3 regions of the Geodermatophilus sp. SYSU D01176 genome follow, and region 2 is predicted to be linked to each of the others. Evidence: predicted binding sites of a transcription regulator. Region 2 holds the regulator's gene; each other region holds the start of a gene.

Region 1 (6,710 bases), on a different contig from region 2:
CGGCCGGGGGACCCTCCGGGCCCCCGCGACCGGTCCACCCCGGCTGTGTGCCGTCCCCTACGACGCCGGACCGTCACCCTGTCCCGTGCTCCACGTGGAACAACGGTGGTCCGTCAGCCGAGTGCCTGCCGGAGCAGGGTGATCTCCTCGGCGTGGCCGGCGGCGTCTCCCGGCGTCTCCAGGACGAGAGGGCAGTCGGCCGCCCGGGCGACCTCGACCAGCAGCTCCGTCGGGATCTCGCCGTCGGTCAGCGGGGCGTGCCGGTCGCGGCTCGAGCCCTGCGGGTCGCGGCTGTTGTTGAGGTGCACCAGGTCGACGCGGCCGGTGATCGCGCGGACGTCGTCCACCGCGGTGGCGAGGTCCCAGCCGGCGGCCCACGCGTGGCAGGTGTCGAGCACGAAGCCCGCGCCGAACTCGCCCACGGCATCCCACAGCCGGGCCAGCGCGTCCAGCTCGCGGGCCATGGCGTTGCCGCCGCCGGCGGTGTTCTCGATGAGCAGCGGGACGGGGAAGCCGCCGTCCTCGGCCTGCCGGGCGAAGGTCTTCCGCCAGTTGGCGACGCCGGCGGCCGGGTCGTCCTTGGCCAGCACGTGCCCGCCGTGCACCACCATGCCCACCGCCCCGACCGCGGCGGCCGCCTTCGCGTGCGCGGCCAGCAGCTTGCGGCTGGGGATGCGGATGCGGTTGTTCGTCGTCGCCACGTTGAGCACGTAGGGCGCGTGGACGACGACCTTCACGTCGCTGGCCAGCAGGTCGGCGGCGTCCGGGCGCGGCTTGGGCGCGGTCCAGCCCTGCGGGTCGGCCAGGAAGACCTGGACGCCGTCGGCGTCCATCTCCGCGGCGCGGGCCAGGGGGCCGCCGGCGTCGAGCTCGTTGTCCTCGGTCAGGCCGGGTCCGACGTGTACGCCGATCGGGTGAGCAGGCACCCCGCGACCCTACGGCGGGCATCCGACGGAGTTCCGCCCTGCTCGGCCGGCACCTGTGGACGGCGGCGGCGCTCGCTGTCGGCGCTGGTAGGCTGGTCCGAGCGCGTTCCACCGGTGGCCGTCACCGGGCGGGGCGCGCGACGCGTGTACGACCCTCCTGCTGCAGACCTCCTGCAGCCGCTCAGACCAGAGGAGGTGGGGTTCTCCGTGCGTCACTACGAACTGATGGTCATCCTCGACCCCGACCTGGAGGAGCGCACGATCGCTCCCTCCCTCGACCGGTTCCTCACCGTCGTCACCAACTCCGGTGGCACCGTGAAGACCGAGATCTGGGGCCGCCGCCGGCTCGCCTACGAGATCAAGAAGCAGGTCGAGGGCATCTACGCCGTCGTTGACATCCAGGCCACGCCCGCCGCGGTGGCCGAGCTCGACCGGCAGCTGAACCTCAACGAGTCGGTCCTGCGCACGAAGCTGATGCGGCCCGAGGTCCACTGACGATGGCCGGCGAGACCGTCATCACCGTCATCGGCAACCTCACGTCGGACCCGGAGCTGCGCTTCACGCCCTCCGGTGCCGCGGTGGCCAACTTCACCGTGGCCTCCACGCCGCGGACCTTCGACCGCCAGTCGCAGGAGTGGAAGGACGGCGAGGCGCTCTTCCTGCGCTGCAACGTCTGGCGGCAGGCGGCGGAGAACGTCGCCGAGTCCCTGACCCGCGGGTCGCGGGTGATCGTCTCCGGCCGGCTCAAGCAGCGGTCGTTCGAGACCAAGGAAGGCGAGAAGCGCACCGTCGTCGAGCTCGAGGTCGACGAGATCGGCCCGTCGCTCCGCTACGCCACCGCGAAGGTCACCAAGGCCTCCCGTGGCGAGGGCGGTGGCGGTTTCGGCGGCGGTGGCGGTGGCGGCTTCGGTGGTGGCGGCGGGTCCAGCGACCCGTGGTCGACCCCGGCCCCGCCGTCCGACGAGCCCCCCTTCTGAGAAAGGCCCCCGTCCTCCCACCTCTCGCCCTCCGGGGCGGGACTGGGAGGGGGCCGTTCCATCCCCTCACTCTCTGGAGAACCCCGGTGGCCAAGCCCCCCGTTCGCAAGCCCAAGAAGAAGGTCTGCCAGTTCTGCAAGGACAAGGCGACCTACGTCGACTACAAGGACACGACGCTGCTGCGGAAGTTCATCTCCGACCGCGGCAAGATCCGTGCCCGCCGCGTGAGCGGCAACTGCAGCCAGCACCAGCGGGACGTCGCCACGGCCGTCAAGAACAGCCGTGAGATGGCCCTGCTGCCCTACACCTCGACGGCGCGCTGACCATGAGCACCCAGAAGCTGATCCTGACGCAGGAGGTCACCGGTCTCGGGTCCTCCGGTGACACGGTGGAGGTCAAGGGCGGGTACGCCCGCAACTACCTCCTGCCCCGCGGCCTGGCCATCCAGGCCACCCGCGGTGCCGAGAAGCAGGTCCAGTCGCTGCGCCGGGCGCGTGCCGCCCGCGAGGTCCGGTCGCTCGAGGAGGCGCAGGCCGTGGCCGGGCGCCTGTCCGGCCTGACCGTCCGGGTGCCGGCGCGCGCCGGTGAGGGTGGCCGCCTGTTCGGCCGCATCACCACCGCCGACGTCGTCAACGCCGTGACCGCCGCCGGCGGCCCCGCGCTCGACCGGCGCCGGGTGGAGCTGCCCAGCAGCATCAAGACCACCGGCCAGCACACGGTGACCGTGCGCGTGCACCCGGAGGTCACCTCGCAGCTGACCATCGAGGTCGTCCCCGGCTGACAGGCTCCCCCCGCTCCTGGAGGGGACAGTCGCCCGTGAGGGGCGCCGGACTCCGGTCCGGCGCCCCTCACGGCGTTCCTGGGGCCGTCAGGTCGCCTGGCTCGGCCCGGCCCTCGCGGCGGATCGGTGCGGGTGTGTCGACCTGTGGACGTGTGACCGCTGGGACGCCTGCGCCCGCCCCTCCGACACGCCGGGGGGCGACACCCGGATTTCTCCGGAATTTCTCCCGTCCACACCCGGTGGGTCGTCTCCTCCCTGGTCAGCGGCGGGATACGGGGGACGCCGCCACGGCGTCCCCCGCTGTCTCCACATGTCGACACGTCCCTGTCCACCGACTTGTCCACAAGTTGTGCAGAAGCGCGCCCACACCGGTGTTGGACTGGTCCGTCCGCACTTCCTAACGTCCTCCTCGACCCCGCGACCGCCCGAACTGTCGGTGCCCCGGGGTAGGAAGACCTCGAACACACGTTCGAGACAGGTGTGCAGCGTACTGGTGCTTCCCCCACCAGGCCCCGGCGATCCCGCCGGGGCCTGTGCGCGGGTGCGCCGTGAGTGGATGGAGGACCTCCGTGGCGGTGGCCGACGACTTCAGCCGACCGACCCCGACGGCGCCGCAGTACGACCGGCAGCCGCCGCAGGACGTCGCGGCGGAGCAGTCGGTGCTCGGCGGCATGCTGCTGAGCAAGGACGCGATCGCCGACGTCGTCGAGGTGCTGGCGGGCCCGGACTTCTACCGGCCGGCGCACCAGGTGATCTTCGACTGCATCCTCGACCTGTACGGGCGGGGCGAGCCGGCCGACGCCATCACCGTCGCGGCCGAGCTCAACCGCACCGACCAGCTGTCGAAGATGGGCGGCGCGGTCTACCTGCACACCCTGATCCAGTCGACGCCGACGGCGGCCAACGCCGGCTACTACGCCGCGATCGTGGCCGAGCAGGCGGTGCTCCGGCGGCTGGTCGAGGCCGGCACCCGTGTCGTGCAGCTCGGCTACGGCGCGGCCGGCGGGAAGGGCGACGTCGACGACATCGTCGACCGCGCCCAGCAGGAGATCTACGACGTCACCGAGAAGCGCATGAGCGAGGACTACTCGCGCCTCGAGGACGTCCTGCAGCCGACGATGGACGAGCTGGACGCCATCGCGTCCCGCGGCGGCACGGCCCGCGGCGTCCCCACCGGCATCCGCGACCTCGACGAACTGACGAACGGTCTCCAAGCCGGACAAATGGTGGTCATTGCGGCCAGGCCTGGAGTGGGCAAAAGTACCCTGGGACTTGACATTGCGCGATCTGCCACTGTGAAACACCATTTGGCGACGTGCATCTTCTCGCTGGAAATGAGCAAGCACGAGATCACCATGCGATTGCTCTCGGCCGAGGCCAAGGTGCCGCTGCACCACATGCGCGCCGGCACCCTGTCGGACGAGGACTGGTCGAAGCTCGCCCGCCGGATGGGCGAGATCGCCGACGCGCCGCTCTACATCGACGACTCCCCCAACATGACGATGATGGAGATCCGGGCGAAGGCGCGGCGGCTCAAGCAGCGCAACGACCTCAAGCTCGTGGTCATCGACTACCTCCAGCTCATGACGTCCGGCAAGCGCGTCGAGAGCCGCCAGCAGGAGGTCTCGGAGTTCTCCCGCGCCCTCAAGCTGCTGGCGAAGGAGCTCGAGGTGCCCGTCATCGCGATGTCGCAGCTGAACCGTGGATCCGAGCAGCGTCAGGACAAGAAGCCGATGCTGTCCGATCTCCGCGAGTCGGGGTGCCTGCCAGCCGAGACCCGCGTCCTGCGGGCCGACACCGGAGCCGAGACGACGATGGGCGAGCTCTTCGAGAGCGGGGCGACCGACGTCCCCGTGTGGGCCCTGGACGACAACCTGCGCTACGTCCGCCGGCACCTCACCCACGTCTTCTCCACCGGCCGCAAGCCGGTGCTGCAGCTGACGACCTCGTCGGGCAAGACGATCCGGGCGACGGCCAACCACCCGTTCCTGACCTACGACGGCTTCCGTCCGCTCGGGGAGCTGGCTCCTGGCGATCGCATCGCCGTGCCGCGGCACGTGCCGGCGCCGGACCGGATGACGGTCTGGGAGGACGAGAAGGTGGTCCTGCTGGCCCACCTGATCGGTGACGGCAGCTTCGTGAAGCGCCAGCCGCTGCGCTACGCCTCCATCGACGAGGAGAACCTGCGCGCGGTCACCACCGCAGCGCTGCACTTCGGCGTCGTGGCCGTGCGGGATGACTACGCCGCCGCCCGCTGCACCACGCTGCGGCTGCGTGCCCCTTTCCCGTTGACCCACGGTCGCCGGAACCCGGTCGCCGCCTGGCTCGACGAGCTCGGCCTCTGCGGGTTGCGCAGCCACGAGAAGTTCGTGCCCCAGGCGGTGTTCTCGCTACCCAAGAAGCAGATCGCGCTCTTCCTGCGCCACCTGTGGGCCACCGACGGTTCCGTCACGGTGAACAAGAACGGCCGTGGCGGCCGGGTCTACTACGCGTCGACCAGCCGCCAGCTCGTCGACGACCTCTCGCGGTTGCTGCTGCGCTTCGGCATCTCCTGCCGCATCCGTCGGGTGCAGAAGTCCGGCTACCGGGACGGGTGGACGCTCGACATCAGCGGCTGCGACGACCAGCGCCGGTTCCTCGGCGAGATCGGTGTCCACGGCGCCCGAGGCTCAGCGGCGGAGCGGCTGTTGGAGATCGTCCGGGAGCTGTCGGGTAACCCCAACGGCGACACGGTGCCCGTGCAGGTGTGGGAACGCGTGCGAGCGGTGCTGGAGGAGAAGGGCATGAGCCACCGGGCGTTCGCCGCCGCCATGGGCTCGGCCTTCAACGGCAGCGCGATGTGGAAGCACGCCCCCAGTCGTGAGCGGCTCGGCCGGATCGCGGCTGTCCTCGACGACGCCGAGCTCGAGATTCAGGCGGTCAACGACGTCCTGTGGGACGAGATCGTCTCCATCCAGCAGGGGGCCGAGGAGGAGGTCTACGACGCCACAGTTCTTGGTGGGCACAACTTCGTGGCCAATGGAATCGCAACTCATAACAGTATCGAGCAGGACGCCGACATGGTCATGATGATCCACCGCGAGGACATGTACGAAAAGGAATCACCGCGCGCGGGTGAGGCCGACATCATGCTGGTGAAGCACCGTAACGGCCCCACCGCGAACGTCACTGTCGCCTTCCAGGGCCACTACAGCCGCTTCGTGGACATGGCGAACTGACGGAGCAGGCCCCCCGAGAGGCCCGGAGCGCTGGACGCCCCGGGCCTCTCTGCGTCCGCCACGTCGACGGCGGGCGACGTTCCACGTGGAGCACGGCGCCGATGTCGGTGGTCCGGGCCAGGGTAGGGGCATGACCGTCGACCTGCCCGCCGCCGCCAGCTTCATGGCCACGCACGCCCGGCTGCTGGACCGCCGCCGCTTCGACCTGCTGTTCGGGGACGGCGGCAGGGACGCCGCCGATGCCGTCCTCGCCGCCGTCGAGGGGTACCGCAACCCCGACGGCGGCTACGGCTGGGGCCTGGAGCCCGACCTGCGGTCCCGCACGAGCCAGCCGGGCGGGGCGCTGCACGCCCTCGAGGCGTTCGCCGACGCGGCCCCGGTGGTCACCACCGCCCGGGCGCGCGAGCTGTGCGACTGGCTGGAGGCGGTCACGCTGCCCGACGGCGGCCTGCCGTTCGCCCTCCCGGTGCCCGACCCGGCCGGCTGCGCGCCGTTCTGGGCCTCCGCCGACCCGGGGTCGTCCTCGCTGCAGATCACCGCCATCGTCGCGGAGAGCGCACACCGGGTCGCCCGGCACGACCCCGCCGTCGCCGGGCACCCCTGGCTCGACCGGGCCACCACGTACTGCCTGGCGGCGGTGCGCGCTCTCGGCGAGCAGCCACACGCCCTCGAGCTCGCCTTCGCGGCGCGGTTCCTCGACGTCGCCGCGGGCACCCGCCCCGACGAGGTGGGGGAGCTGGTGGAGCAGCTCCGGGTCCACGTCCCGGCCGACGGGCTGGTGCACGTCGCCGGCGGGGCAGCGGACGAG
Region 2 (6,710 bases):
CGGCGCCGGAGCCGCCCTTGAAGATCAGCCCCTCCTCCCGGTACCAGTTCAGGATCGAGTCCATCGTGTCGTCGACGGCGAGGATGAAGCAGGCGCTGACCTGCTGCGGGGCGCTGGTGCCGACGTTGAACCAGACGGGCGAGTTGAAGCTGAAGTACTGGTGCAGCAGCATCCAGGTCAGCTCGTGCTCGAAGACCTCCGCGTCGCCCTCGCTGGCGAAGTAGCCGTGCTCGCGGCCGGCCGCCCCGTAGGTGAGCACGACCCGGTCGATCAGCTGGCGCAGGCTGGTCTCGCGCTGCGGGGTGCCGACGGCGCCGCGGAAGTACTTCGTGGTGACGATGTTGGTGGCGTTGACGCTCCACTCGGCGGGGAACTCCACGCCGCGCTGCTCGAAGTTGATCGAGCCGTCCCGCCAGTTGGTCATGACGACGTCACGACGCTCCCAGGTCACCTCGTCGTACGGGTGCACCCCGGCGGTGGTGAAGACCCGCTTGACCTTCAGGCCCTTCCCCCTGGTCGGCGCCTTCGTGGCGCGACGCGTACGGCCCGTCAAGCGATCCTCGGTCTCGGTCACGGAGCTCTCCCTGTGTTGTGGGCGTTGCGGCGGCTGGGGAAGAGCCGCCTCTCGTTCTAGCGGGTGGTGCTGACGTTCTCGGCGGCAGCGGCGGGCGTCATCGACCGGGGCTGCCGTCGGGGGCGGCCTGGCCGCGCCCCCCACCCCGCCGGCGCACCGGCGGGTCCTGCATGCCAGGCAGCGGCGGGGTGCCGGCAGCGACGTGCCGGGCCCGCAGCTCGGTGATCTCCTTCTCGAAGTCCTCGAGCGAGGTGAAGGCGCGGTAGACGCTGGCGAAGCGCAGGTAGGCGACCTCGTCCAGCTCCCGCAGCGGCCGCAGGATGGCCAGCCCCACCTCGTGGCTGGGGACCTCCGCCGCGCCCGTGGCGCGGATCGCGTCCTCGACCTGCTGGGCGAGCTTCTGCAGCTGGTCCTCGTCGACCGGCCGGCCCTGGCAGGCCCGGCGGACGCCGGCCACGACCTTGCTGCGGTTGAACGGCTCGCTCACGCCGCTGCGCTTGACGACGGCGAGGACGGCCTCCTCCACCGTGGTGAAGCGCCGGCCGCACGCGGGACACGACCGGCGGCGGCGGGTGGTCGCCCCCTCGTCGGCCTCACGCGAGTCGATGACCCGGCTGTCGGCGTTGTGGCAGAAGGGACAGCGCACGACCGGTCCCCTCCCCTCGGGTGGTGTTCCGCCACGCGTCCGCCCGGTCGTCGCGGGGGTCACCGGAGCGGCCGGCGCGACGGAGCCGGGAGGCCGACTGTGGACCCTCCTGGGGACATCCGGTGGACGTCGTGGGGAGGACCTGAGGATCGGCCTGTGGACGGACTTACAGCGGTGCAACTACTAGATGTAGGGGAACCCTAGGTCCGGCTCCACTAGATCTGCAAGCCGGAACGCGAGGCGCGCCGTCCGTCGAGACGACTTCGTGACCACCGGCGCACAGCTGTCACACCCGCCCCGGCGACACGCCGCCGGCGGACGGTCACCGGTCGCGCGGTGGGGTGGCGGGGTGTAGTGCGGGGCGCCGCCGGAGGGGCGGAAGGGGGGCGCGTCAGCCGCGGACGGCCTCGTCGGGGCGCGCCAGCCGCGGGCGGGGCACGCGGTCACCGAGACGCAGTGGCCGGGTCAGGCAGTCGGCCTCGGTGGCGCGCGGCATGAGCACCGTCGCGTCGGCGGACACCTCGGCCCGGGCAGCCGGGCGCGGCGCCTCCTCCGGCTGCGGCAGCGCGTCGGCCGCGCGGTGGCGACCCGCCACGGCCGAGGCCCGGTGCCGGCCCGCCGTGCCGCCGTGGGCGGCGGGCATCTCCGCGGTCCCGTCCCCGCCGTGCCGGCGGCGGCGCCGCACCGCGGCCGGAGCCGACGCCGGGAGGACGCCGGCCACCCGCTGCTCGCGGGCGGCGGCCTCGCTCAGGGACACCGCCGGGACGGCCGTGGCCCCGGGGAGCAACTCCTCGCCGAGCGCGGCGAAGGGGCCCGCCCCGACGTCGGATGCCGGCGCCGGTGCGGGGTGGGGCTCCGGCAGGCGGACCTCGGCGAGGTCGGTCCAGGTCTCCCGGTCCCGCCCGTCGACGCTCACCCGCACCCACACCTCGCAGGAGCCGCCGCCGTCGTGACGCCACCCCAGGAGCGACCCCGGCCACCAGGCGCCGTCGAGGAAGACCTCGACGCTCTGCGACTGCTGGGTGAAGACGGCGGCCCGGCTGCCTGAGATCGCTGACACGGCTCCGACGGTAGATCGGCCTCCGACCACCGAGCGTCAGCGACTCGGCACGACGGGTTGACGAACATGGAGGCCTCGCCTTGTCGCTCCTCGACCCCGGCCACCCGTCCGGACCGCGCAGCCCGTCAGGGCAGGTGGAGGACCTGGCCGGGCACGACGACGGAGCCCTCGAGGTCGTTGAGCTCCTCGATGGCGTCGACCACCACCCGCACGTCCCGCTCGTCGCCGGCCACCTCGCCCGCGATCGACCACACCGTGTCGCCCGGCTCCACCACGACGCTGCTGCCGCCGGCCAGGCGCAGCCCCCCGTCGCCGCCGTCGAGGAGCGGCGGGATGAGCGAACCCAGGGCGACCGCGCCGCCCAGGGCCAGCGCGGTGACGAGCCGACGCCCCCGGCGGGTCAGCCGCACGGAGGCCGGCGCGGCGGTGCACCCACCGCGGACGGCTCCCGCCGCCGGGCCGGTCGGCACCGGCCGACCGCCGGGACGCGCCGGGTCGCGGCGCGTGCGGGTCACCTCGGCGGCGGGACCCGTGGCCCGGCGCTCCGGGGTCGCCGGACGGTCCGCCACCGGACGCAGGTGCCCGGCGACCCGTGGACCGGAGCCCGGCAGGGCGGTGCGCGCCGGCGGCCGCGCCGCGCGGGCGGGCCGGGCGGCGCGCCCCACGTCGCCCGAGGCGAGCAACGGCCGCCACGGCACCTGCACCGCCGCGTCGAACTCCAGCACGGCCTGCCGCACGCTCCCCATGACCCGTCCTCCTCGTCGTCCCGATCGGATCGAACACGCGTTCGATCGAACGTCCGTGCGATGTCTACCGCATCCCACCGACGAGGTCGACCCGACACCTCACCGAGGCGGTTCGAACACACGTTTGAACTCCCGGCCCCGAGGCGCTACCGTCCGATCAGCACCCGTCCACCGTCGCCCCGGAGGCGCCGGCGGAGCCGGGGGCCGGCAGGGGGCTCCGTCCAGGAGGCCCGGCCCGGCGCCCGGGCGGGTGTGGACACGAGGGCTGTGGCGGCACAGCCGGCGAGGAGGAGACGTGGCGGGCACGAGCGGGACGTCGGGCAGCGGCACCCGGGGCGGCGGCACCTCGTCGCGGCGGGCGTCCGGGAGCCGGACCGGCACGCCGGCGGCCGCACCGGAGCCGGCCGAGGCGGCGACGGTGCGCACCTTCCCCGACCGGGGCGAGACCGGGGACGGGCTCACCCAGCGCCAGCGGCGGGTGCTCGAGGTGATCCGGGACTCGATCGACCGCCGCGGCTACCCGCCCTCGGTGCGCGAGATCGGGGAGGCCGTCGGGCTGTCCTCGGCCTCCTCGGTGGCCCACCAGCTCAGCGTGCTGCAGAAGAAGGGCTGGCTGCGCCGCGACCCGAACCGCCCGCGCGCGCTCGACGTGCGCCTGCCCGGCGACGTTCCCGGCACCGCGGCGCCCACGGCGAGCGCACCGGCCGGCGGCGAGGAGACCCCCACCCCGACCTACGTCCCGCTCGTCGGCCGGATCGCCGCGGGTGGCCCGGTGCTGGCCGAGCAGGCGGTGGAGGACGTGTTCCCGCTCCCCCGCGAGCTGGTCGGCGAGGGCACGCTGTTCATGCTCAGGGTCACCGGCGACTCGATGGTCGAGGCAGCCATCTGCGACGGCGACTGGGTCGTCGTGCGCCAGCAGCCGACCGCCGAGAACGGCGAGATCGTCGCCGCGATGATCGACGGCGAGGCGACGGTGAAGACCTACAAGCGGCGCGACGGCCACGTCTGGCTGCTGCCGCACAACCCCGCGTACGAGCCCATCCCGGGTGACGACGCCACCGTCCTGGGCCGCGTCGTCACGGTGCTCCGCCGGGTCTGAGGAGGGACCTCCTCCCCGAGCCCTGCGCGTGCTCGGGAACGCCAGGAGGAAGCCGGAGGGCCGGTCGCCGGCGCGGCGTCAGTCGCGCCGGCGGAACAGCAGGCTGCCGAGCCAGACCAGCACGCCGGCCACCACGGCAGCGGCCAGGGCGGCCGCGACCGGGGGCGGTCCGTCGTCACCGCCGAGCAGGCCGGACAGCGATCCCTCCGCGGCTCGCGCCTCGGCGGACGGGCTCGACGGGGCCGCCGCGGCCGGCAGCGGGACCACGGTGACGTCGCTGGGCAGCCCCTCCCCCGCGACGACGAGCGCGGTGGAGTCCCCGGTGAAGCTCACCGCCTCGCCCTGGGCGGCCTCCGGCAGGGCGACCCGGCGGGGTTCGCCGGCCAGCGCTCCCGCGACGTCGGACCCGCTCAGCGGCCAGACGTAGGCGTCGGTGTAGGTGCGCAGCGCGACGTACCGCTCGTCGGGTGAGACCGCACCGCCGGTGACCATCAGCTGTCCGGCGCGGCCGACCGGCCCGCCCGGCGTCCCGGTCAGCACGAGGTCGACCCCACCCACCTCGGTGAGCCCGACGGTGCCGTCCTCCACCAGCGCCGACACCGGCCGGTACACCGCGCTGGCGCCCAGCACCTCCTTGGTGACCAGGTACGGCGTCCCGTCGGGGGCGAGCAGCAGGGCCTCGACGTCCCGCGGACCGTCCGGGTACGCCAGCCGGTAGACCGAGCTGCTCCCGTCGGCGTGCAGGGCGAGCAGGGCCACCGTCGTCCGGGTGCCGGTGTTGTCGCCGGTGTCGGCGAGCCAGACCGTCCCGTCGACGGCCAGGGCCATGTCCTCCGGGTCGTAGGGGTCCACCGGCGCGGAGTGCACCGTGACCACCGCGCAGGTCCGGTCGAGCACGTAGACGTCGAGCGAGTCGCCACCGTCGTTGTGCGCCAGCATCCGGTCGCCCACCTCGACCAGACCGGAGACCTCGGGCAGCCGGGGGTCGGTGAGCTGGCAGCGCACCACGGGCCCGGTCGGGTCGGCCGCCTGCGCGTACGCCGGCAGGGCGGCGCCGAGGACGAGCGTCACCGCGAGGCCGGTGCCCGCCGCCAGACGTCGCCCCCCGGCACCGCTACGCGGAGGACCGGCCTGCTCGGGCACCGGCCCAGCGTGACACCAGGACCGCGTCCAGCAGGTGAACCACGCCCAGCAGCAGGATGCCGACCGCCGCACCCACCACGGCGTCGGTGACCCAGTGGAAGTCCAGCGAGACCATGGCGACGCCGGTCGCCACCGGGCCGGCCACGCTGAGCACCCACGTGGTCCGCTGCACCCACGGCGCGAGCCGGTACTGCACGGCCTGCCAGCGGGCCACCCCCCACATAAGCACGGCGTTGGCCACGTGCCCGGAGGGGTAGGAGGCGCCGTCGCGGTGGAAGAACGACCCGGGGTAGGCGGGCGCGGTGCGGCCGGTGCCGTACTTGAAGGAGTAGACGACGGCGGTCAGCAGCACCAGCGCGAGCAGCACCCGCACCAGCGGGAGCACCGTGCGGGAACGCCATCCGAGGTAGCCGACCAGGCCGGCGAGCACGATGAGGATGAACCCGCGCCCGCCGAGCTGGGTCACCGCCCAGACCGGCCAGTAGGCGGCCGAGTCCTTCAGGTCCCAGGCGCTCACCACCTCGGAGACCCGCAGGTCCATCCGCTCCAGCACACCGCGGGTGAGCAGGTCGACGGTCACGGCGAGGGTCACGGCCACCGCGAGCACCAGCAGCCACCGCGGGGGGCGGCCGACGGAGACCGCCGGGGCGGCGGGTGCGGGGCCGGCGGCGTCCGGGGGGGACGCCCCGGGACGCCGCCGCACCGCGCCGCTGGTCACGTCGGCCACGGTACCGGGCCGTGACCTGCCCGTGACCTCGCTCGATGGGGTCAGCGTGTCAGGCAACCGGCGCCGCGAACTCCTCGAGCGCGGCCGCCAGTCCGCCGTCCACCCGTGCGCTGAGCCGGGTCCCGCCGGCCTCGTGGGTCTCCCGGAGCACCTCGCCGTCCCGGTGCACCCGGGCCACCAGGTCGCCCCGGTCGTAGGGGACCAGAACGTCGACCTCGACGTCGGGGTGCGGCAGCCGGGCCGCGACGATGTCGCGGAGCTGCTCGATCCCTGCTCCCGTGCGGGCCGACACCCACACCGCGCCCGGCAGCGCCCGGCGCAGGGTGAGGATGTCCTCCTCGCTCATGGCGTCGACCTTGTTGACGACGACGAGCTCGGGCACCGCCGACGCGTCGATGTCCCGGAGGACGATGTGCACGGCGTCGATCTGGCCCAGCGGGTCGGGGTCGGAGCCGTCGACGACGTGCAGCAGCAGGTCGGCGGCGGCCACCTCCTCCAGCGTGGAGCGGAAGGCGTCGACCAGCTGGTGCGGCAGGTGCCGCACGAAGCCGACGGTGTCGGTGAGCGTGTACTCGCGGCCGTCCGGGGACTGCGCCCGGCGCACCGTCGGGTCCAGGGTCGCGAACAGCGCGTTCTCGACCAGCACGCCGGCACCGGTGAGCCGGTTGAGCAGGCTGGACTTGCCGGCGTTGGTGTACCCGGCGATCGCCACGCT
Region 3 (6,710 bases), on a different contig from region 2:
TCACCACCCGCGGCACCCAGCGTGCCGACGACGCGTCCCGCGCGGCCGCCGTCTGACCGGGTACCTGCCCACCCAGCACGTGACCGACCGAGGAGCACCCCGTGGACCACTCCGTGCACCAAGGCCGCCCGACCGGCGCCGCCCTGACCCGGCTGGCCGTGTCCGCAACCCTGCACTGCCTCACCGGCTGCGCGATCGGCGAGGTCCTGGGCATGGTCATCGGCTCCGCGCTGGGCTGGTCGGACGTGCAGACCATCGTGCTGGCAGTCGTGCTGGCGTTCGTGTTCAGCTACTCGTTCACCATCGGGCCGGTGATGCGCTCAGGGCTGCCGCTGCGCGCGGCGATCCCGGTCGCGCTGGCCGCCGACACCGTCTCGATCACCGTCATGGAGATCGTCGACAACGCGGTGATGCTGCTGGTGCCCGGCGCGATGGACGCCGGTCTGGACAGCCCGCCGCCCTGGGGCGCACTCGCCGTCGCCTTCGTCGTCACCGTGCCGGTCAACCGCTGGCTCATCGGCCGGGACGAGGGGCACGCCGTCGTGCACCAGTACCACGGCGGCGGACACGGGTCGCCCGAGCAAGCCCTCGACGACCGAGGACCTCCACGGAACCGAGCACCACTGATGCTGCGCCGAATCGCGGCCTGCGTCCGCCCAGCGGAGGACGGCCGTCAGGCGCCCTTGAGCTGGCTGCGGCGGGCGTACGCGCGGGCGGCGCGGGCGCGGTCGCCGCAGCGGACCGAGCACCAGTGCCGGCGGCCGTGCGTGCGCAGCAGGTACCGGTTGCACGGCGGGGACGCGCACGCGGCCAGGCGCTCGGCGTCGCGCCCGGTGAGCAGGTCGGCGGCGTCCGCGGCCAGCACGGCCAGCGCGTGGTCGACGATCTGCGTGGTGCGGTGCGGCGGCGTCCGGTGCAGCCCGTGCGCCTCGTCCCACTGCAACAGGGCCGCCGTGGGCACGCTGGTCAGCGCCTCGTTGACCGCCCGCACGGCGGCCGCGGGAGCCGGGAGGCCGTCGATCCGCGACGCCAGCAGCGCCCGGACCTGCTCTCGCAAGGCCCGCAGTTGCGCCGCGCACTGGTCCCGCAGACCGGCATCCGACGGCGCGAGATCGCGATCGGCCAGCCACTCCGTCGCGGCCGCAGGCGTGCCCAGCAGCTCGAGGAACTGACCTCCCGGCAACGCCACGGCGCTGTTGGCGAAATCCAGGGCAAGGTGCTGCTCGGCACCCGGCGCCGGCGGCAGGGCGCGATGCGCGGACTCGGCGGTCACGGCCTCCAACATGGTTCTCATGGTACGCCTTGCGATCTCCCGTGAGAAACGTCTACCGTCACCTCACGGAATATCCGACCCATACCCGTGAGGTGTCACCTTGACCGACGTCCGTTCCACCGCCGGCCCCATCCCCATCCCCGTCCGGGTCCTCAGCGGCCCGACCACCCTCACCGAGTACGGGGGCCTGCGGTTCCTCACGGACCCGACCTTCGACGCTCCCGGCGAGTACCCGCTGGGCCCGGGCCTGGTGCTGACCAAGACCGCTCCCTGCCCGGTCGGCCCGGCCGACATCGGCGCCGTCGACGCGGTGCTGCTGTCCCATGACCAGCACCCGGACAACCTCGACAACGCCGGCCGGGAGCTACTGGCCGACGTGCCGCTCACGCTCACGACGCCCAGCGGTGCCGAGCGCCTCGGTGGCACCGCCCGCGGCCTCGCCCCGTGGGACACCGTCGAGCTGCCCCGTCCCGACGGAGGGACCGTGACGGTGACGGCCGCTCCCGCCCAGCACGGCCCCGAGGGTTGCGAGCCGGTCACCGGCGAGGTGATCGGCTTCGTCCTGACCGCCGCGGACCTGCCCACCGTCTACGTCAGCGGCGACAACGCCTCGTTGGACCTCGTCCGGGAGATCGCCGACCGCGTGGGCCCGGTCGACACCGCGGTCCTCTTCGCCGGCGCCGCCCGCACTCCGTTCTTCGACGGCGCGCTGGTGACCATCGACGGCACCCAGGCTGTCGAGGCCGCGCAGATCCTCGGCGCCCGCCGGGTCGTGGCCGCCCACTGCGACAGCTGGGGCCACTTCACCGAGAGCCGCGACGACGTCGCCGCCGCCTTCACCGCGGCAGGGCTGGCCGACCGACTGCAGCCCGCCTAGGTCTACCTCAGAGCCGGGCAGCCGACCCGCCGCGCGGCCGATCGCGGATTGAGCGGGTCGCGCCCTGCTGTCGTTCACTCTTCGCCGCGCCGACGTACAGCAGCCAGTGTCATCGCCGGGTCTGACACTTCCGGCGGTCCCAAGCCGGCCGGCGTCCGGCCCGACGCCACAGAGCCGCCGGGTTCCGGCCGTGCGCTCCTCGCCGGCCCTCAGCTTCCCGCGCACGCCGCCGTCGAGGTGCACCGCAGACCGTCTCAGCCTCGGGGTTTCGAATCTGGATGCGACCGACTGGTGCTTCGGCTCGCCGACGAGATGCGCGCCCCTACGGTCACAGGACGCTGAGGCCTGTCCTGCGACTGCCCGCGGCGGCGGCGCCAGGCGCAGTTCGCCCAAGCGCAGCGCTGCCGGTCCCGTGCGGGAACGGCCGGATCGTTGTCGGGATGCGGTCGTACGGTCGCGACCATGAACCCCAGGACGACCGGGCCCGAATGCGGACCGTCGACGGCACAACCGCCCAACGACACCGACACCTCGCTCGGGTCCGCGTCGAACGCGGACACCGTCCCGGATGGGGAATCGCCCAGTGACGCTCCGTCAACTCCCCCCTCGCCCACACCACAGCGAGCCGGTCCCCGACGGGGGCCGGCTCGCTGCATCCGGGGTCCCGCTCAGGCTGTGCCGCCGCGCTCCTGCACGAAGGCCGCGGAGTCGTAGTAGGTGCGGACGCCGGTGAGCCGGTCCTCGTCGCCCTCGATGACGGTCACCCCGCGGTACCGGAAGGGCTTGCCGCTGCGCAGAGTGCCGGTCGAGGTCCACTCGAGGGCGGCGCTCTCCTCGCCGACGATGCTGTGCGTGAACGTGGTCTCCAGGTCGCCGAAGACGTTGCGGTAGTCCTCCCAGAAGGTCCTCGCGCCGTCCTTGCCGCTGGCCTGGTGGTGCTCGTCGAGCTTGACCAGCTCGGCGTCGTCCCCCGTGAGGTCCAGCATCGGCTGGACGTCGCGGTCGCTGTCGATCCGGTGCAGGGCGTCGGTGAAGCGCTCGGTCATCGTGTGCATCGGTCCCCCGGTCCTCCGGTGTGGGTGGTCGGCATCGCTGTACCCACTCCAGCGATTCGCCACCCGCACGTCAGGTGAGCCGGCGCCGGACCTCGTCGGGGCCGCGGCGGCCGAGCGTCTGGGCGAGCAGCACCGCCCCCCACGGGCCGATGACCCAGATCGGCCAGAAGTAGCGGAACTCGCCCGAGCCGATGACCGTAGCGGCCCAGACGGTGAGGACGATGACAGCGGTCACGGCCCAGTTCCGCCAGGCCGCCTGGCGCGACGGCCCTCCGCTCCAGCCGCACGCGGGCACGCGGTGGACGGCACCATGGCGGACCGGCGCGGGCTGCGCGGCCGGGCGTGGGAGGTCGGCGGTGAGCGCCTCGAGCTCGCCGTAGGTGCGGGCGGCGTAGGCGCGGGCCAGTCGCTCGTCGTACTCGGCGACGGTGAGCCGCCCGGCGCTCATCTGCTCACCGAGCAGGGTGGCGACGGCCGCGCGGTCGGCGTCGGCGGCGCGCAGGTGCGGCTCGGGCATCGGGGTGGCCTCCTCGGGTCGGGGCTCCAGTCTGGGTCGGGGGCGCGGCCCGGCGGTACTGACGGACGTCACCGGTTCCACGTGGAACGCGTCAGTACGGTCGGGGCGTGCTCGCCGGGCCGGAGGCCGCCGCGCGGGACCGGGGCTGGACGACGCTGCGGCTGCAGACCGGTCCGCGGCAGCCGGAGGCCGTCGCGCTGTACGAGGGCGCGGCTACCGGCCGATCGCCGGGTTCGGCGCCTGTGCCGGGGCGGACGACGGCGACTCCCCCTTCTACGAGCGGGTGCTCGACCCGTCCTGACCTCATCGGGCGAGATCGGCGATCTCGGCCGGTCGCGGGGCTCCAGCCGTGCGAGACCGCCGATCTCGCCGTTGGTGGAGGGCCGTCGTGTGGTGGGGTGGGCCCATGAGCGCTACCTGGCCCGCGACCGAGCCCACCGAGGTCGAGATCGCCTCCGGCGACGCGCGGCTGGTGGTCGACCTGCGTGGCGGTGCGATGCGCACGCTGACCGCCGGCGACCGCGAGCTCCTCGACGGCTACGCCGCAGGCACGGTGCCGGGCGCCAGCCGCGGCCGCGTGCTGCTGCCCTGGCCCAACCGGATCCGCGACGGCCGCTGGAGCTGGGACGGCCGGGACCTGCAGCTGGAGCTGGCCGGCCCGGACAAGCCCACCGCCATGCACGGGCTGGTCGGCTGGCAGCCGTGGGCGGTGCTCGAGCAGTCCGGCGACGCGGTCACCGTCGGCACCGTCGTCGAGGCCCGGTCCGGCTACCCGTTCCGGCTCGCCGCGGCGATCGACCACGTGCTCGGACCGGAGCGTCTCACCGTGACGATGCGGGTCCGCAACGCCGGCTCCGAGCCCGCTCCCTTCGGTGCCGGCTTCCACCCCTACCTGGCCGTCGGGGCGCAGGAGGACGGCGGCATCGCCGACGCCGAGCTCGAGCTGCCCGCGCGCACCGAGCTGGTGGTGGACGACGGCGGGCTCCCGACGGGGGAGCGGCGTCCCCTCGACGGGACGGCCGGCCGGATCGGGGACCGCGCCTTCGACACCCCGGTCACCGACCTCGACCGCGACGCCGACGGCTGGGCGCGGGTCCGGCTGCGCAGCGCGGCGCTGGGCACCCTGGAGCTCGCCGTCGACCCGTCGTGGCCGTGGCTGCAGGTCTTCACCGGCGACACGCTGCAGCCCGGGCAGCGCCGGCGCAGTGTCGCGGTGGAGCCGATGACCTGTCCGCCCAACGCGCTGGCCGACCACGTCGACCTCGTCGTCCTCGAGCCGGGTGCGGAGTGGGCCGGCACCTGGACGCTGGGCTGGAACGGCTGACGTGCAGGTCGCCGAGCTGTGGCGCTACCCGGTCAAGTCGCTGCAGGGGGAGCGGCTGACCGGCGTCGACGTCGGTCACGAGGGTCTGGCCGGCGACCGGCAGTGGGCGCTGTTCGACGTCGTGACCGGCTACGGGCTCACCGCCCGGCGGGTGCCGGACCTGCTGTTCCTCACCGGCCGGCTGCGCCCCGACGGCCGCGCCGAGGTGGTGCTGCCGGACGGGCGCCTCACGGCCGACGACGCCGTGCTGTCGGACTGGCTGGGCCGGGCGGTGGCGCTGCGGGCCGCGGCGGACGCGCCCGGCGAGCGGCTGTACGAGAACCCCACCGAGGTCGGGGAGGCCGGCGACGACGCTGGCCCCTCTGCAGGAGCCCAGCGCGAGCTTGCGAGCGATGGGGGGCAGAGGGGTCCTTCTCGGGACGCCTTCCCCGGTGCCCGCGGCGCCTTCCACGACAGCTCCCGCACCCGCGTCTCGCTGGTCTCCACCGGCACGCTGGGCGCCTGGGACCGGCGCCGGTTCCGCGCCAACGTCGTCCTCGACGGGGCGGGGGAGGACGCGCTGGTCGGGCAGCGCGTGTGGCTGGGCGGCGCCGGGCTGGACGTCGTCAAGCAGGTGGACCGCTGCGTCATGGTCACCCGGCCGCAGCCCGGCGGGATCGGCCGGGACACCGGCGTCCTCAAGACCATCCACCGCGAGCGGGGCGGGTGCCTGGCGGTCGGCGCGCTGGTCACCCGCCCGAGCTCCGTCGCGGTCGGCGACGAGCTGGGCGGGTGGTGAGCGTGCGCACCGTGCATCTGCGGCCCGGCGAGGAGTCCATCCGGCTCGGTCAGCTGCTCAAGCTGGTGGACGCCGTCCCGACCGGTGCGCAGGTCAAGGACGTGCTGCTCACCGGCGCGGTCCGGGTGAACGGCGAGCCCGAGGAGCGGCGCGGCCGGCAGGTCCGGCGCGGGGACGTGGTGCAGATCGAGGGCATGGAGGACGTGCGCGTCGGCTGACTCCGGCGATCTCCGCGGAAGTCGCCGAGGGGAGCGCGGGGCGGGCCGAGGCGCGGAGGCGGACCAGTGTCCCTGGCGGTTCACTCCGGCGGTTTCCGCGGAAACCGCCGAGGGGCGCGGTTCCACGTGGAACTGACAGGCTGACCCCATGACCCGCGCGCCGTACCTGTCGGCCCGCCTGCAGGGCTTCGGGACGACGGTCTTCGCCGAGATGAGCGCGCTCGCCGTCGCCACGGGCTCGATCAACCTCGGTCAGGGCTTCCCCGACTACCCGGGCCCGCCCGAGGTGCTCGACGTCGCCCGCGCGGCCATCGGCACCGCGCACGACCAGTACCCGCCGGGCCCGGGCATCCCGGAGCTGCGGCACACGGTCGCCGAGCACGTGCAGCGCTTCGGCGGCCACGCCTACGACGCCGACAGCGAGGTGCTGGTGACCGCCGGCGCCACCGAGGCGCTGACCGCCGCGTTGCTGGCGTTGCTCGAGCCCGGCGACGAGGTCGTCCTCTTCGAGCCGATGTACGACAGCTACGCCGCCGGGATCGCGATGGCCGGCGGGGTCGCCCGGCCCGTGCCGCTGCGGCCCCCGGCGTCCGGCGCCGGCCCGTGGACCTTCGACGCCGCCGAGCTGCGGGCCGTGGTCACGCCGCGGGCGCGGCTGCTGCTGCTCA

Evidence for each region. Region 2 encodes LexA, which represses DNA repair genes until DNA is damaged. Its sites were predicted from a motif close to TCGAACANNTGTTCGA; they were not measured.
Region 1: a site for LexA is predicted at 3,142-3,157, ahead of ACI78Z_RS11715 (replicative DNA helicase). Genes of this name have one in related genera too.
Region 3: a site for LexA is predicted at 3,998-4,013, ahead of ACI78Z_RS11355 (aldose 1-epimerase family protein). Genes of this name have one in related genera too.

What each region holds. Positions count from the first base shown of each region.
Region 1 is NZ_JBJGYN010000018.1:4,210-10,919, reverse strand. It holds gene ACI78Z_RS11740 (deoxyribonuclease IV) at 114-926, opposite strand; gene rpsF (30S ribosomal protein S6) at 1,134-1,421, shown strand; gene ACI78Z_RS11730 (single-stranded DNA-binding protein) at 1,424-1,903, shown strand; gene rpsR (30S ribosomal protein S18) at 1,990-2,226, shown strand; gene rplI (50S ribosomal protein L9) at 2,229-2,684, shown strand; gene ACI78Z_RS11715 (replicative DNA helicase) at 3,254-5,902, shown strand; gene ACI78Z_RS11710 (hypothetical protein) at 6,033-6,710, shown strand, end outside.
Region 2 is NZ_JBJGYN010000005.1:48,475-55,184, reverse strand. It holds gene ACI78Z_RS04945 (vitamin B12-dependent ribonucleotide reductase) at 1-574, opposite strand, end outside; gene nrdR (transcriptional regulator NrdR) at 672-1,220, opposite strand; gene ACI78Z_RS04935 (hypothetical protein) at 1,612-2,280, opposite strand; gene ACI78Z_RS04930 (LysM peptidoglycan-binding domain-containing protein) at 2,406-3,026, opposite strand; gene lexA (transcriptional repressor LexA) at 3,322-4,125, shown strand; gene ACI78Z_RS04920 (hypothetical protein) at 4,204-5,196, opposite strand; gene ACI78Z_RS04915 (phosphatase PAP2 family protein) at 5,240-5,986, opposite strand; gene hflX (GTPase HflX) at 6,045-6,710, opposite strand, start outside.
Region 3 is NZ_JBJGYN010000017.1:18,421-25,130, forward strand. It holds gene ACI78Z_RS11325 (MFS transporter) at 1-56, shown strand, start outside; partial or broken gene ACI78Z_RS11330 (DUF4396 domain-containing protein) at 213-464, shown strand; gene ACI78Z_RS11335 (ABATE domain-containing protein) at 674-1,285, opposite strand; gene ACI78Z_RS11340 (MBL fold metallo-hydrolase) at 1,374-2,150, shown strand; gene ACI78Z_RS11345 (nuclear transport factor 2 family protein) at 2,819-3,205, opposite strand; gene ACI78Z_RS11350 (DUF1707 SHOCT-like domain-containing protein) at 3,276-3,722, opposite strand; gene ACI78Z_RS11355 (aldose 1-epimerase family protein) at 4,129-5,046, shown strand; gene ACI78Z_RS11360 (MOSC domain-containing protein) at 5,048-5,824, shown strand; gene ACI78Z_RS11365 (RNA-binding S4 domain-containing protein) at 5,827-6,042, shown strand; gene ACI78Z_RS11370 (pyridoxal phosphate-dependent aminotransferase) at 6,191-6,710, shown strand, end outside.